Regions from separate parts of the Kitasatospora sp. NPDC043949 genome, predicted to be linked through region 1. Evidence: riboswitches for the same ligand, from Rfam matches in the RefSeq annotation. Region 1 holds a riboswitch; the other holds the start of a gene.
What was found. A riboswitch is a leader RNA that binds a small molecule or an ion and turns the genes downstream of it on or off. The one in region 1 is predicted to bind cyclic di-AMP.
Positions count from the first base shown of each region.

Region 2: it holds a riboswitch for cyclic di-AMP, as region 1 does, so the genes downstream of both, AC07AL_RS02290 (transglycosylase family protein) here and AC07AL_RS12575 (M23 family metallopeptidase) in region 1, are expected to answer to the same signal.

Region 1 is NZ_JBWKEQ010000012.1:21,122-26,643, forward strand. Features, by position in the region: gene AC07AL_RS12560 (sensor domain-containing protein) at 1-240, opposite strand, end outside; gene AC07AL_RS12565 (GNAT family N-acetyltransferase) at 431-1,003, opposite strand; gene AC07AL_RS12570 (hypothetical protein) at 1,046-1,963, shown strand; gene AC07AL_RS12575 (M23 family metallopeptidase) at 2,077-2,910, opposite strand; cyclic di-AMP (ydaO/yuaA leader) riboswitch at 2,923-3,081, opposite strand; gene AC07AL_RS12580 (alpha/beta fold hydrolase) at 3,427-4,254, shown strand; gene AC07AL_RS12585 (TetR/AcrR family transcriptional regulator) at 4,325-4,894, shown strand; gene AC07AL_RS12590 (PP2C family protein-serine/threonine phosphatase) at 5,116-5,522, shown strand, end outside.
Region 2 is NZ_JBWKEQ010000002.1:13,789-19,310, forward strand. Features, by position in the region: gene AC07AL_RS02280 (DUF397 domain-containing protein) at 1-24, opposite strand, end outside; gene AC07AL_RS02285 (hypothetical protein) at 584-1,561, shown strand; cyclic di-AMP (ydaO/yuaA leader) riboswitch at 1,986-2,156, shown strand; gene AC07AL_RS02290 (transglycosylase family protein) at 2,143-3,525, shown strand; gene AC07AL_RS02295 (LacI family DNA-binding transcriptional regulator) at 3,635-4,654, opposite strand; gene AC07AL_RS02300 (glycoside hydrolase family 13 protein) at 4,680-5,522, opposite strand, start outside.

The DNA.
Region 1 (5,522 bases):
GACGGTGACGAAGGTGCCGATCCCCATGCAGAACAGCACGATCGAGACGGAGAAGCCGATGACCGACAGCGGCAGGCCGGTGAGCGTGTAGCCGATCTCGCGGTAGTAGTGCCCGGAGAACGGCGCCCGCCAGACGGCCGGCGGCTCCTCGGTCCGGTGGGCCCGAGCGGGACGCGGGTCGTCGCCGTAACCACCGAGGACGTCCCACTCGCGGTCCTGCGTGCTTCGGCTGATGCTCATGTCCCGGCCCCGGTCCCTCGTTCTCGACTGCTGATGGCACCAGTCTGGTCGAACGGCGGGCCGGGGAGGATCCGGAGGCCTGGCGGATCGGGGGTGGGGTTAACCCCCCGGGCCTGACCCGGCAGGCCTGCCCCCAGGTCCGCGTGGACGTCCGCGTCGGACGTCCACGCCGGACGTCCACGCCGGGCCGTCAGCCGGTCGCGCCGCGCCACTCGTCGGCGAGCAGCGAGTACAGGTACGAGTCGGACCAGGCGCCACCCTTGTAGAGGTCGTGCCGGACCCGCCCCTCCAACTGGAACCCGAGCCGGAGGAGCACCTTGGCCGAGGCGCCGTTGTCCACGTCGACCCGGGCCGCCAGCCGGTGCACGCCGAGGGCCTCGAAGGAGAGCTCGCAGAGCAGGCCGGCGATCTCGCCCGCGTAGCCGCGGCCCCAGACGTCGCGGCCCAGCACGTAGCCGAGGTGGGCGGAGCGGTGCTTGCCGAGGGTGAGGGAGGCGTGGGCGATCGGCACGGCGTCCACCGGGTCCTCGGCGTCGTCGCGCCGGGTGACGGCCAGCCGGTAGGTGTCCCGTTCCGGCGCCATCGCCTCCTCCAGGTAGAGCTCGATCTGGTCGGCGCAGGTTTCACGGTCGCGCGGCTCGAAGGGGAGGTAGCGGGTGACCTCCGGGTCGCTGAACAGCCCGTACAGCGCGTCCACGTCGCCGGCGGTGTGGTGATACTCGCGGATGGCCAGCCGGGGGCCGGTGAGTCGTACGGGGACCATGGCAGCCGACCCTACCCCCGGCCAGCGGTTACCGTTCGAGCTATGAACGACGAAGACCTGCGGCTCGCCCCGCGCACCAGGGCCTCCGACCTGCTCGCCTGGGCGGCGGAAGAGGACCGCGCCCCGGTGGCCGAAGCGCCGCTGCGCGCGGTGCTGGCCCTGCTGGAGCTGGGCGAGGGCAGGATGCACGACGGCTGGCCCGAACTGACCTCGAACGCGGTGGAGCACCTGCTGTACGAGCGGCTCTACCTGTACGTCCAACCCGAACCGGAGGCGGACCCGCTGGCGTACGGCGCCGCCGTCCGGCTGCTGACCGACCACCAGCGGGCCGCCAAGCGGCTCAACGCCAAGCGCCAGGAGCGGCTGCACGCCGAGGCCGAGTGGCAGGGCGAGGTCGCGGCCGGGCTGCTGCGCCGCGCCGACCTGGTGACCTGGCCCCGGCTGTACGCGCTGCTGCTGCACGCGTACGGGGCGGACGTCGCGGATCCGGAGGCGGTGCGGGAGTGGCTGACCGGCTTCCGGGAGCTGGCGCAGGAGGAGCGGCTGGCCGTGTTCGCCGCACTGGCGCAGACCGGCTGGCTGGACGAGGTGGACGAGCAGGGCTGGAGCCCGACCCGGGTGATCTCGGTCGGCATGGCCACCGACGGCGCGCGCCGGCTGCTGGAGCAGGGCCTGATGCGGCGCAGCTACCGCAACCTGGCCGAGCTGACCGCGCTGGGCCAGCCGATGCCGGACGAACTGGCCGGGGACTTCGGAGCGTTCGAGGAGGCGGCGGTGGAAGCCGCGCTCGACCTGTACGGGGAGTGGACGGTGCCCGGGCTGCCACGACTGCTGGTGGAGGAGTTCCCGGACCTCGCGCCGGAGCCGGGGCAGGAGGAGATCGACGCGTACCTGGCCGGGCTGGCGCAGGAGGAGTTCGACGCGCACCCGGCGGAGCCGGCAGACCCGGCGCAGGAGTGACGCGGCGAAGCCCCGGCCGCGGTGCCTTCTGGTTCCGGCGGCCGGGGCTTCGCGGGTGCGTCAGGGGTTGAGGCCGCGCTGCTGGTTCCGGCGGCCGGGGCTTCGCGGGTGCGTCAGGGGTTGACGCCGCGCTGCTGGAACCAGGTCTCCGGGTCGACGGGGGCGCCGCCACCGGGGCGGACCTCCACGTGCAGGTGCGCGCCGGTGACGTTGCCGGTGGCGCCGACCTTGCCGATCTGCTGGCCGGAGCCGACCTTGCCGGAGCCCTTGATGATCGAGGAGAGGTGGCAGTACCAGATCTCGGTGCCGTCGGGCAGGGTCTCGACGATCCGGTAGCCGTACGAGCCGGACCAGCCGGCCGAGGTGATGGTGCCCTGGCCGACCGCGTAGACGGGGGTCCCGGTGTCGGCGGCGAAGTCCAGGCCGGTGTGCAGGTGGGCCCAGTAGCGGGCGCTCTGGCCGTAGTGGGCGGTGAGGTGGTAGTCGCGCACCGGCAGGGTGAGGGCGGCGGCCTTGGCCCGCTCGGCTTCCTCGGCGGCCCGCTTGGCCTCGGCCTCCTTGGCGGCGGCCTTGGCCTCCGCCTCCTTCGCGGCCTGGACGCGGGCGTCCTCCTCGGCGGCGGTGCGCTGGCTGTCGGCCTGCAGCTGGATGCGGGCGGCGAGCGCGAGGCCGGGGTCGGCGGAGAGGGCGACCGGGGTCTCGTCCGGGGTCTCGATGGCGGGGGCGGCGGCCGGGGTGGCGGAGGCGAAGCCGGTGGCGCCCAGGGTGGCGGCGACGGCGGTGACGCCGAGCAGCGGGGAGGCCCCACGGACCTGACGCGGCATCCGGTGCCGGTTGGTCTCGGCCTCCGGGCCCGCGTACTCGGGGCCGTCCGGGCCGGGGTGGTCGAGGAGCCGGGTACCTGCTGCGAGGCCGGCCGGGTGTGCCGGAGTGTGCGTCGACGCCACGGAGGCGCGCTCCTTTCCTTCCTTCGCGCCTACCGGGTTAGCTGACGGGTTCGGAGCAGGAAGGTCTCCTACGGCCGGGCCGGAGCCCCGCCGATTCACCCCAAGGAACGTGGTTCCCCGGCTCCCTGACCTGCCCGGAGGCCGGTCGGCGGGATTAGGCGACGGCGCACGGTGCCGTCTGGGTACGGCGTTGACGACCGCGCTGCGTTATCAAACGTTAATCCTAGGAGGCCCTGATTCCAAGCCGTTCGCCCGGGACGACCGGAGACGGGCGGGGCACTCCGGGGCACGACGGGCGTTTTGTTCCCCTTGGACACCCCTGCACCCCCTTGAGCACCGTTGACGCCACCTCACGTGATCGGACGTCAACGAACGACCCTTCATCCGCGCACCCCCCGCCGGCCTCCCCCGCTCCGCAGGGCGCGAGGGCTTGACGGCTAAGGCTATTAGCCTTAGCTTTATGGCTATCGGCGGCAGCACCGAAGCCCCGCACCGGCAACCCTCCGGAGGCCCACCATGAACGCCACCAGCGCCCCCACCACCCAGTACCTCGACGTCACCGGCGGCCGCCTCGCCTACGACGACACCCGACAGGGCGACGGCGCCCCCGTCGTGCTGCTCCCCGGAATGCTCGACACCCGCGCCGCCTACCGGCACCTCCGCCCGCTGCTGGCCGCCGCCGGCCGCCGGGTCATCACCATGGACCTGCGCGGCTTCGGGGAATCCTCGATCATCTGGGACGACTACTCCCCCGCCGCCATCGCCACCGACGTCCTCGCCCTGCTCGACCACCTCGGCATCGACCGCGCCGTCCTGGTCGGCAACTCCTACACCGGCGCGACGGTCGTCAAGGCCGCCGGCGACGCCCCCGAGCGGGTCGCCGGCATCGCCCTGATCGACGCCTTCATCGAGAACCCCCCGCCCGGCGCCCTCATGCGCGGCGCCCTCCGCGTCATGGGCTTCCTGACCGTCCACTCGCCCGCCTTCTGGGGCCTCTACCACCGCAAGCTGGCCTACCCGGGCGCCAGGCCCGCCGACTTCGACCCGTACGTGGCCGGACTCGTCGCCGCCATGCGCACCCCCGGCCGCAAGACCGCCACCCGCGGACACGTCAGCGGGGACTCCGCGCCCGTCGGCTGGACCGCGGCCGTGCGCTGCCCCTCGCTCGTCATCATGGGCAGCAAGGACCCCGACTTCCCCGAGCCGGAAGCCGTCGCCGACCGGCAGGCCATCGCGCTCAACGCGCGGAAGGTCATGATCGACGGATCCGGGCACTACCCGATGGCCGACAACCCGCAGGCCACCGCCGACGCCCTGCTGCCCTTCCTCGCCGAACTCGCCTGAGCCCCGCCCGCCCACGTCAGCCCCGCCACGCCACGCCACGTACGCCTTCCACCGACGGAGAGCCCACACCATGCCCCGAGTAGGACTCACCCCCGAGCAGGTCGTCGACCACGCCATCGCCCTCATCGACGAGCAGGGCGCCGACGCCCTCACCCTGGCCGCCGTCGCCGCCCGGGCCGGGGTCGCCACCCCGTCGCTGTACAAGCACGTCAGCGGCGGCCTCGCCGAACTGCGGCGGCTCATCGCCGTCCGGGTCACCGAGGAACTCGCCGACCGGCTCGCCGAGGCCGCCGTCGGCCGCAGCGGCGACGACGCCGTCGACACCGTCCTGCGCGCCTACCACGCGTACGCCACCGAGTACCCGCACCGCTACAACGCCCTCCCGCAAGCCCCGCAGCCGGACGACGACCTCACCCGCGCGGCCGGACGGCTCGTCGGGGTGATCATCGCCGTCCTGCGGGAGTACGGCCTCGACGGCGCGGAGGCGATCCACGCCGCCCGCACCGTCCGCTCCGTCGCCCACGGCTTCGCCTCCCTCTCCATCGGCGGCGGCTTCCAGCTCGCCGAAGACCTGGCCACCACCCAGAGCCGCCTCATCACCCTCCTCACCACCGGGCTCCGCACCTGGCCCACCCCCTGAGACGCCGGCCACCGCACCGGCCGCGGCACGACCCACCCGGTCTCCCACGACGACGGAACGGCCGGCGCACCGGGTGAGGCGTGCGCGAGAAGTCGGACCCGCCGACTTCCCGTGCGGCGGGCAGGCAGCGGGCCTGGGGGTCGTGGGGGCGGACGGGTTAGTGTGGCCGGGCTGACTGGTGGTCATGACAGGGGACCGCCGACCCCTTGGCGGAGGTCCACGTGCCCGCACCGATAGCGAGGGCGCGGCGGTGGTACCTGCGGCTGCTGGACGGGAACGCCCGGGCCGCGCGGTACGCGCTGGGGGTGCTGCTCGGGGTGACCGCGGTGCTGAGCGTGCTGCCGATCGTGCTGCCGTACAGCTGGCCGCCGTCGGCGCTGGTGCTGCCGCTGGTGGTCGGCGGGCTGCTGTTGCGACGCGGGCAGCTGCTGGTGCTGGTGTGCGCGGCGCTGGCCGGCGGGGTGCTGGGGGCGGTGGTGCGGGATCCGCTCGGGGTGCGGATCGGGGTGACGCTGGTACTGGCCGCGACCGCGGTGACGGTGCTGGCCGCGAACCGGTTCCGGCACCGGCTGGGTCTGCGCGGGACCCAGGGCGATTCGATGCTGCTGGAGCTGGCCGAGCACACCCG
Region 2 (5,522 bases), on a different contig from region 1:
GTACGTGTCCTGCGAGTCGTGCATAGAAATCTCCCGAAGAGCTCCGGAGTGGTCGTCCAGCGCGGCGCTCCCGGCACCCGCCGAACGAACGGACCGGCCCCGTACCGGCCCGGCACAACGCCTCACTTGACGCGATGATAGCTGCTGTGCACGTGCATCAGCACGGGACATTGCAGGTGCACGAGGCCTTTCACCGGCAGTTCTGAACTCTTCACGGACCCTTCTCCTGACGGTACGTAAACGGACATAGCCGAGTGAATCGCCAGATTCTCGATAACCGGCCGTGAGCGATTCCCCGCTGAATGTTGATCTTCAGACGCCCGGAGTCGCGCCTTCGTGACCCTCCGTCAGGCGACCTCCCGGCTGTGAGACATCTCACGCGCCACAGAAGCAACTCGACGCCCCGTCGGACACGTCAGGGCAACCAGCGGTGATCGCTCGAAGGCTGGGTGAGATATGTCCGGATTGCGGGCAAACCGCCCGGACGGACACGACGGGAGCGCGGCGCACCCGCCATGACCACGTGAAACTCGAACGGCAGCCGAATGCAGGCCTGACGGGCCGATGTCCTACGATCTCCGGCATGAGCACCGCAGCCATCCCGGGCGCGCCACTGCCCGTCCGCACTCCAGGCTCCCGTGCGCGGGGGCGCCACCGTCGCCCCGAGCGCCCCGAGATCCCGGCCGGATCCCCGGCCCTGGTGCTCGCCGTGCCCGCGACCGCCGGGCCCGAGTCCCGCTCGGTCGTCGAGGAGCTGCTGTCGATCGTCCGCAGCGAGCAGGGCGACATCCAGACCGCCGTCGGCTACCTCCCGGGCGAAGCCGCCCAGGGCGCCGACAGCGACGACCGCACCGTCGCCGAACTGCTGGCCATGGCCGCCGAGGCCGGCCTGCCCGCGCCGGTCCTGGTGCCGCTGGTACCCGGCCCGCACGGATTCCTGACCGAACTCCACGCCCTCGCCGCCGAGTACGGAGCCCCCGTCACCGACGTGCTCGGCCCGCACCCGCTGCTCGCCGAGGCCGTGCACGTGCGCCTGTCCGAGGCCGGCCTGGCGCGTGCCGACCGGGCCCGGCTGTTCGCCATCGCGACCGCCGCGGACGGTGTCGTGCTGACCACCGTCGGCGGCGAGGAGGCCGCTGCCGCTGCCGGCATCACCGGTGTCCTGCTGGCGGCCCGGCTGGCCGTCCCGGTCGTGCCCGCCGCGCTCGACGTGCCGGGCTCGGTCGCCGCGGCCGTCAACCACCTCAAGGAGACCGGCTCCCAGCGCCCGGCGCTGGCCCCGCTGGTGATCGGGCCGGAGGCCGACTCCGAGCTGCTCGCCACGGCCGCCGAGGAGACCGGCTGCCCGTCCGCGGCGCCGCTGGGCGCCTACCCGACGGTCGGCCAGCTGATCGCCTCCACCTACCTGGCCGCGCTGCCGGCGCCCTCCCCCGAGGCCCTGGCGCGGGCCGAGGCCGAGGCGGCGGAGGCCGCCGAGGGCACCCACGCCGACCACTCCGGCCGGGGTGGTCGCGCCGCTCACGCCGCTCACGCCGCCGCCGAGGAGTCGGCCGGCCAATAGTAGCGGTCACCGTACGTGTGAAGGGCCCGGAACGGCTACGTTCCGGGCCCTTCCCGCTTGTCCCGTAAGGGAGTTAAAGGACGAATAGGTGTGATGTCCGTTCTATCCGCATTTGTTCACCATCGCTCGACGCACCCCCCGACGGCCACAGTGCGGACACGCCGCTCTCCCGGCGGGCAGGCCCCCGGGCGACCCGACCCACCGTCACCCGCCTCCTGAAACGCAGACAGTTGCGCGCACCCTTCGCGGCGTTGCCGGAAATCGGTCATTTCCGATCATGACAAGTGAGGAGAACGACCGTTCTCGCCAAACCGTGATGCGCGTCACAGGTGTTTGCAGTTTGAACTTAAGTCTGCTTAACGTGCTCCCCGTTCGTGGCCACACGAACCCAGTTCATCCGCGACGCCGAGTCCTGCCGTCGGATGTCCTGGCAGCGCGAAAACGCACCACGGCAGGAGCGGGGGACCCACAGGTAAGTCGCCCCGGACCGTTCCCCGGAACGATCCAGGGCTAGGGGTGAAGCCGCGCCCACAGCGCGGCCGGGCAACTCCAGCCCGAATCCGACAGCTCACCTCGCAGGCGTGGGAGAGGACTGCGTCTTCATGCTGCCCACCAACGGCACCCGTCTGTCCAGTCGTACCCGACGCGTGATCGCCGCCGTCGGCGTCGCGGGCGTCGGCCTCACCATCCCCTGCCTCACCTCCGGCACCGCCTCCGCCGCCTCCGTCGCCACCTGGGACAAGGTCGCCCAGTGCGAGAGCACCGGCAACTGGAGCATCAACACCGGCAACGGCTTCTACGGCGGCCTGCAGTTCACCTCCAGCACCTGGGCCGCCTTCGGCGGCACCGCCTACGCCCCCCAGGCCAACCAGGCCACCAAGGACCAGCAGATCGCCGTCGCCGAGAAGGTCCTCGCCTCGCAGGGCCCCGGCGCCTGGCCGGTGTGCTCGGTCCAGGCCGGCCTGACCAAGGGCGGCACCCCGGCCGCCGTCGACACCTCGGCCGGCTCGGCTGCCGGTTCGACCGCCACCAAGCCCGCCGCGAAGCCGGCCGCCCCGGCCGCCAAGCCCGCGCAGACCCAGACCCCGGCCCCGGCCGCGAAGCCCGCCAAGCCGGCCGCACCGGCCCAGGACCAGGCGCAGACCCCCGCCGACTCCACCAACGGCACCTCGGCCCAGAAGGGCCAGAGCCAGGCCCGGAACAGCGCCCAGCCCCAGGCCGACGACTACACCGTCGCCTCCGGCGACTGGCTGTCCTCGATCGCCGACAAGCACAACCTCCAGGGCGGCTGGCAGCGGCTGTACGAACTCAACCGCGGCACCCTGACCGAGGGCCCGGACTCCATCTACCCGGGCCAGCGCCTCTCGTTCAAGGACGGCGGCCAGGCCCAGCAGTCGGCTCAGGCCGACCGGTCCGGCTCCGGCTCGTCGGCCACGTCCGGCTCGGACTTCACCTGGTTCGACCGCTCGCAGAAGTCCGGCCAGACCTCCAACGGCGCTGTCGCGAGCGCCAAGCCGGCCGCCCAGCCCCAGGCCCCGGCCACCAAGCCGGCCTCCAAGCCGGCCGCCCAGGCTCAGACCCCGGCTCAGACCCCGGCCGCCACCGGCAGCATGGCCGCCGCGGTCTCCTTCGCCCAGTCGAAGGTCGGCCAGGCGTACGTCTACGGCGGTACCGGCAACGGCGGCTGGGACTGCTCCGGCCTGACCCAGGCCGCGCTGCGCGCCGCGGGCGTCTCCGTCCCGCGCGTCGCCGCCGACCAGGCCGCCGCCAGCACCCGCGTCTCGCTGGACAGCCTGCAGGCGGGCGACCTGCTGTTCTGGTCCAACAACGGCCAGAACTCCGGCGTCTACCACGTCGCGATCTACATCGGCGGCGGCCAGTACGTCGAGGCCGCCAACCCGAGCTCGGGCGTGCGCCTGCAGACCGTCGCCAACTGGGCGCCGGACTTCGCCGGCCGGGTCTGAGCACGACCGACGGGTGACAGCCGACAACTGACGGCTGACCCGGCACCCGGGCGGCACACAACGGGCCCCGGAGAGCAACTGCTCTCCGGGGCCCGTCCGTTGACCGTCCTCAGCGCGCGCAGGCCCCCGTGGACCCGCGCATGACCAGCTCCGGCTGGAACATGAACTCCCCGCGCTGGACCGCGTTTCCGCCGACCTCCTCCAGCAGCGCGTCCACCGCCGCGGTCGCCATCGCCTCGACCGGCTGGCGGATCGTGGTCAGCGGCGGCTCGGTGAAGGCGATCAGCGGCGAGTCGTCGAAGCCGACCACCGAGACGTCGTGCGGCACCGACAGCCCACGCTGCCGCACCGCCCGGATCGCCCCGAGCGCCATCATGTCGCTGCCGCAGACGATCGCCGTGCAGCCCTTGTCCAGCAGCGCGCCGGCCGCCGCGTGCCCGCCCTCCACGCTGAACAGCGTGTGGTGGACGAGTTCCTCGGCCTCCTCCTGGCTCCGTCCCAGCACCTCGCGCATCGCCGCCGTGAAGCCCTCGATCTTGCGCAGCACCGGCACGTACCGCCGCTGCCCGACCGCCAGCCCGATCCGCTCGTGCCCGAGTTCGGCCAGGTGCTGGACGGCCATCCACATCGCGGCCCGGTCGTCCGGCGAGATGAACGGCGCGTCGATCCGCTCGCTGTAGCCGTTGATCAGCACGAACGGCACCCCTCGCCCGGTCAGCCGGGCGTAGCGGTCGTGGTCGGCGGTGGAGTCGGCGTGCAGCCCGGAGACGAAGACGATGCCCGCCACGCCCCGGTCGACCAGCATCTCGACCAGTTCGTCCTCGGTGGACCCGCCCGGTGTCTGGGTGCACAGCACCGGGGTGTACCCGTGCCGGCTGAGCACCTGCTCGATCACCTGGGCCAGTGCGGGGAAGATCGGGTTGCTCAGCTCCGGCGTGATCAGCCCGATCAGGCCGGCGCTGCGCTGGCGCAGTCGGGTCGGCCGCTCGTAACCGAGCACGTCGAGCGCCGCCAGCACGGTCTGCCGGGTGGCGGCGGAGACGTTCGCCTTGCCGTTGAGTACGCGGGAGACGGTGGCTTCGCTGACCCCCGCCTGCGCCGCGATGTCTGAGAGTCGCGCCGTAGTCACGGTCCCAGAGCCTATTGCAACCACGTCAGACCGCCCACCAGCCGGTGCTGTCCGGCGCGAGCACCGTCTCGCCGCCGTCGACCACCAGCTCCACCGAGGAGAGCAGCAGCTTTCCGGGCGCCGCTATCCGGACCGGCGCGTCCGTGGCGTTGACGGTGCAGACGAAGGAGCCGCGGCGGAACGTCAGGGTCCCCTCGGGGCCCTCCAGCCACTCCACGGCCGTCCCGGCGCCGAGGTCGTCCTGGGAGCGGCGGACGGCGAGCGCGCTGCGGTACAGCTCCAGGGTGGACGCCGGGTCGCCGGTCTGCGCCTCGACGCTCAGCTCGGCCCACTCGGCCGGCTGCGGCAGCCAGGACGGCCCGCCGGCGACCGGGCCGAAGCCGTACGGGGCCTCGGTGCCGGACCACGGGATCGGGACGCGGCAGCCGTCGCGGTAGCCGTCCTGCCCGGCCTTGCGGAAGAACGACGGGTCCTGGCGGACCTCGTCCGGCAGGTCGGTGACGTCCGGCAGACCGAGTTCCTCGCCCTGGTAGATGTACGCGGAGCCGGGCAGCGCGAGCATCAGCAGGGTGGCGGCGCGGGCGCGGCGCAGGCCGAGCTCGCGGTCGCCGGGCGTGCGGATCTGGGTGCCGAGGCCGGGCGGGTTGGCGAAGCGGGTGGCGTGCCGGGTGACGTCGTGGTTGGACAGCACCCAGGTGGTCGGGGCGTCGACCGGGCGCATCGAGTCGAGCGAGACGTCGATCACCTCGCGCAGCGCGGCGGCGTCCCAACCGGTGCCCAGGTACTGGAAGTTGAAGGCCTGGTGCAGCTCATCGGGGCGCACGTAGTTGGCGGTGCGCTGGACGGTCGGGGTCCAGGCCTCGGCGAC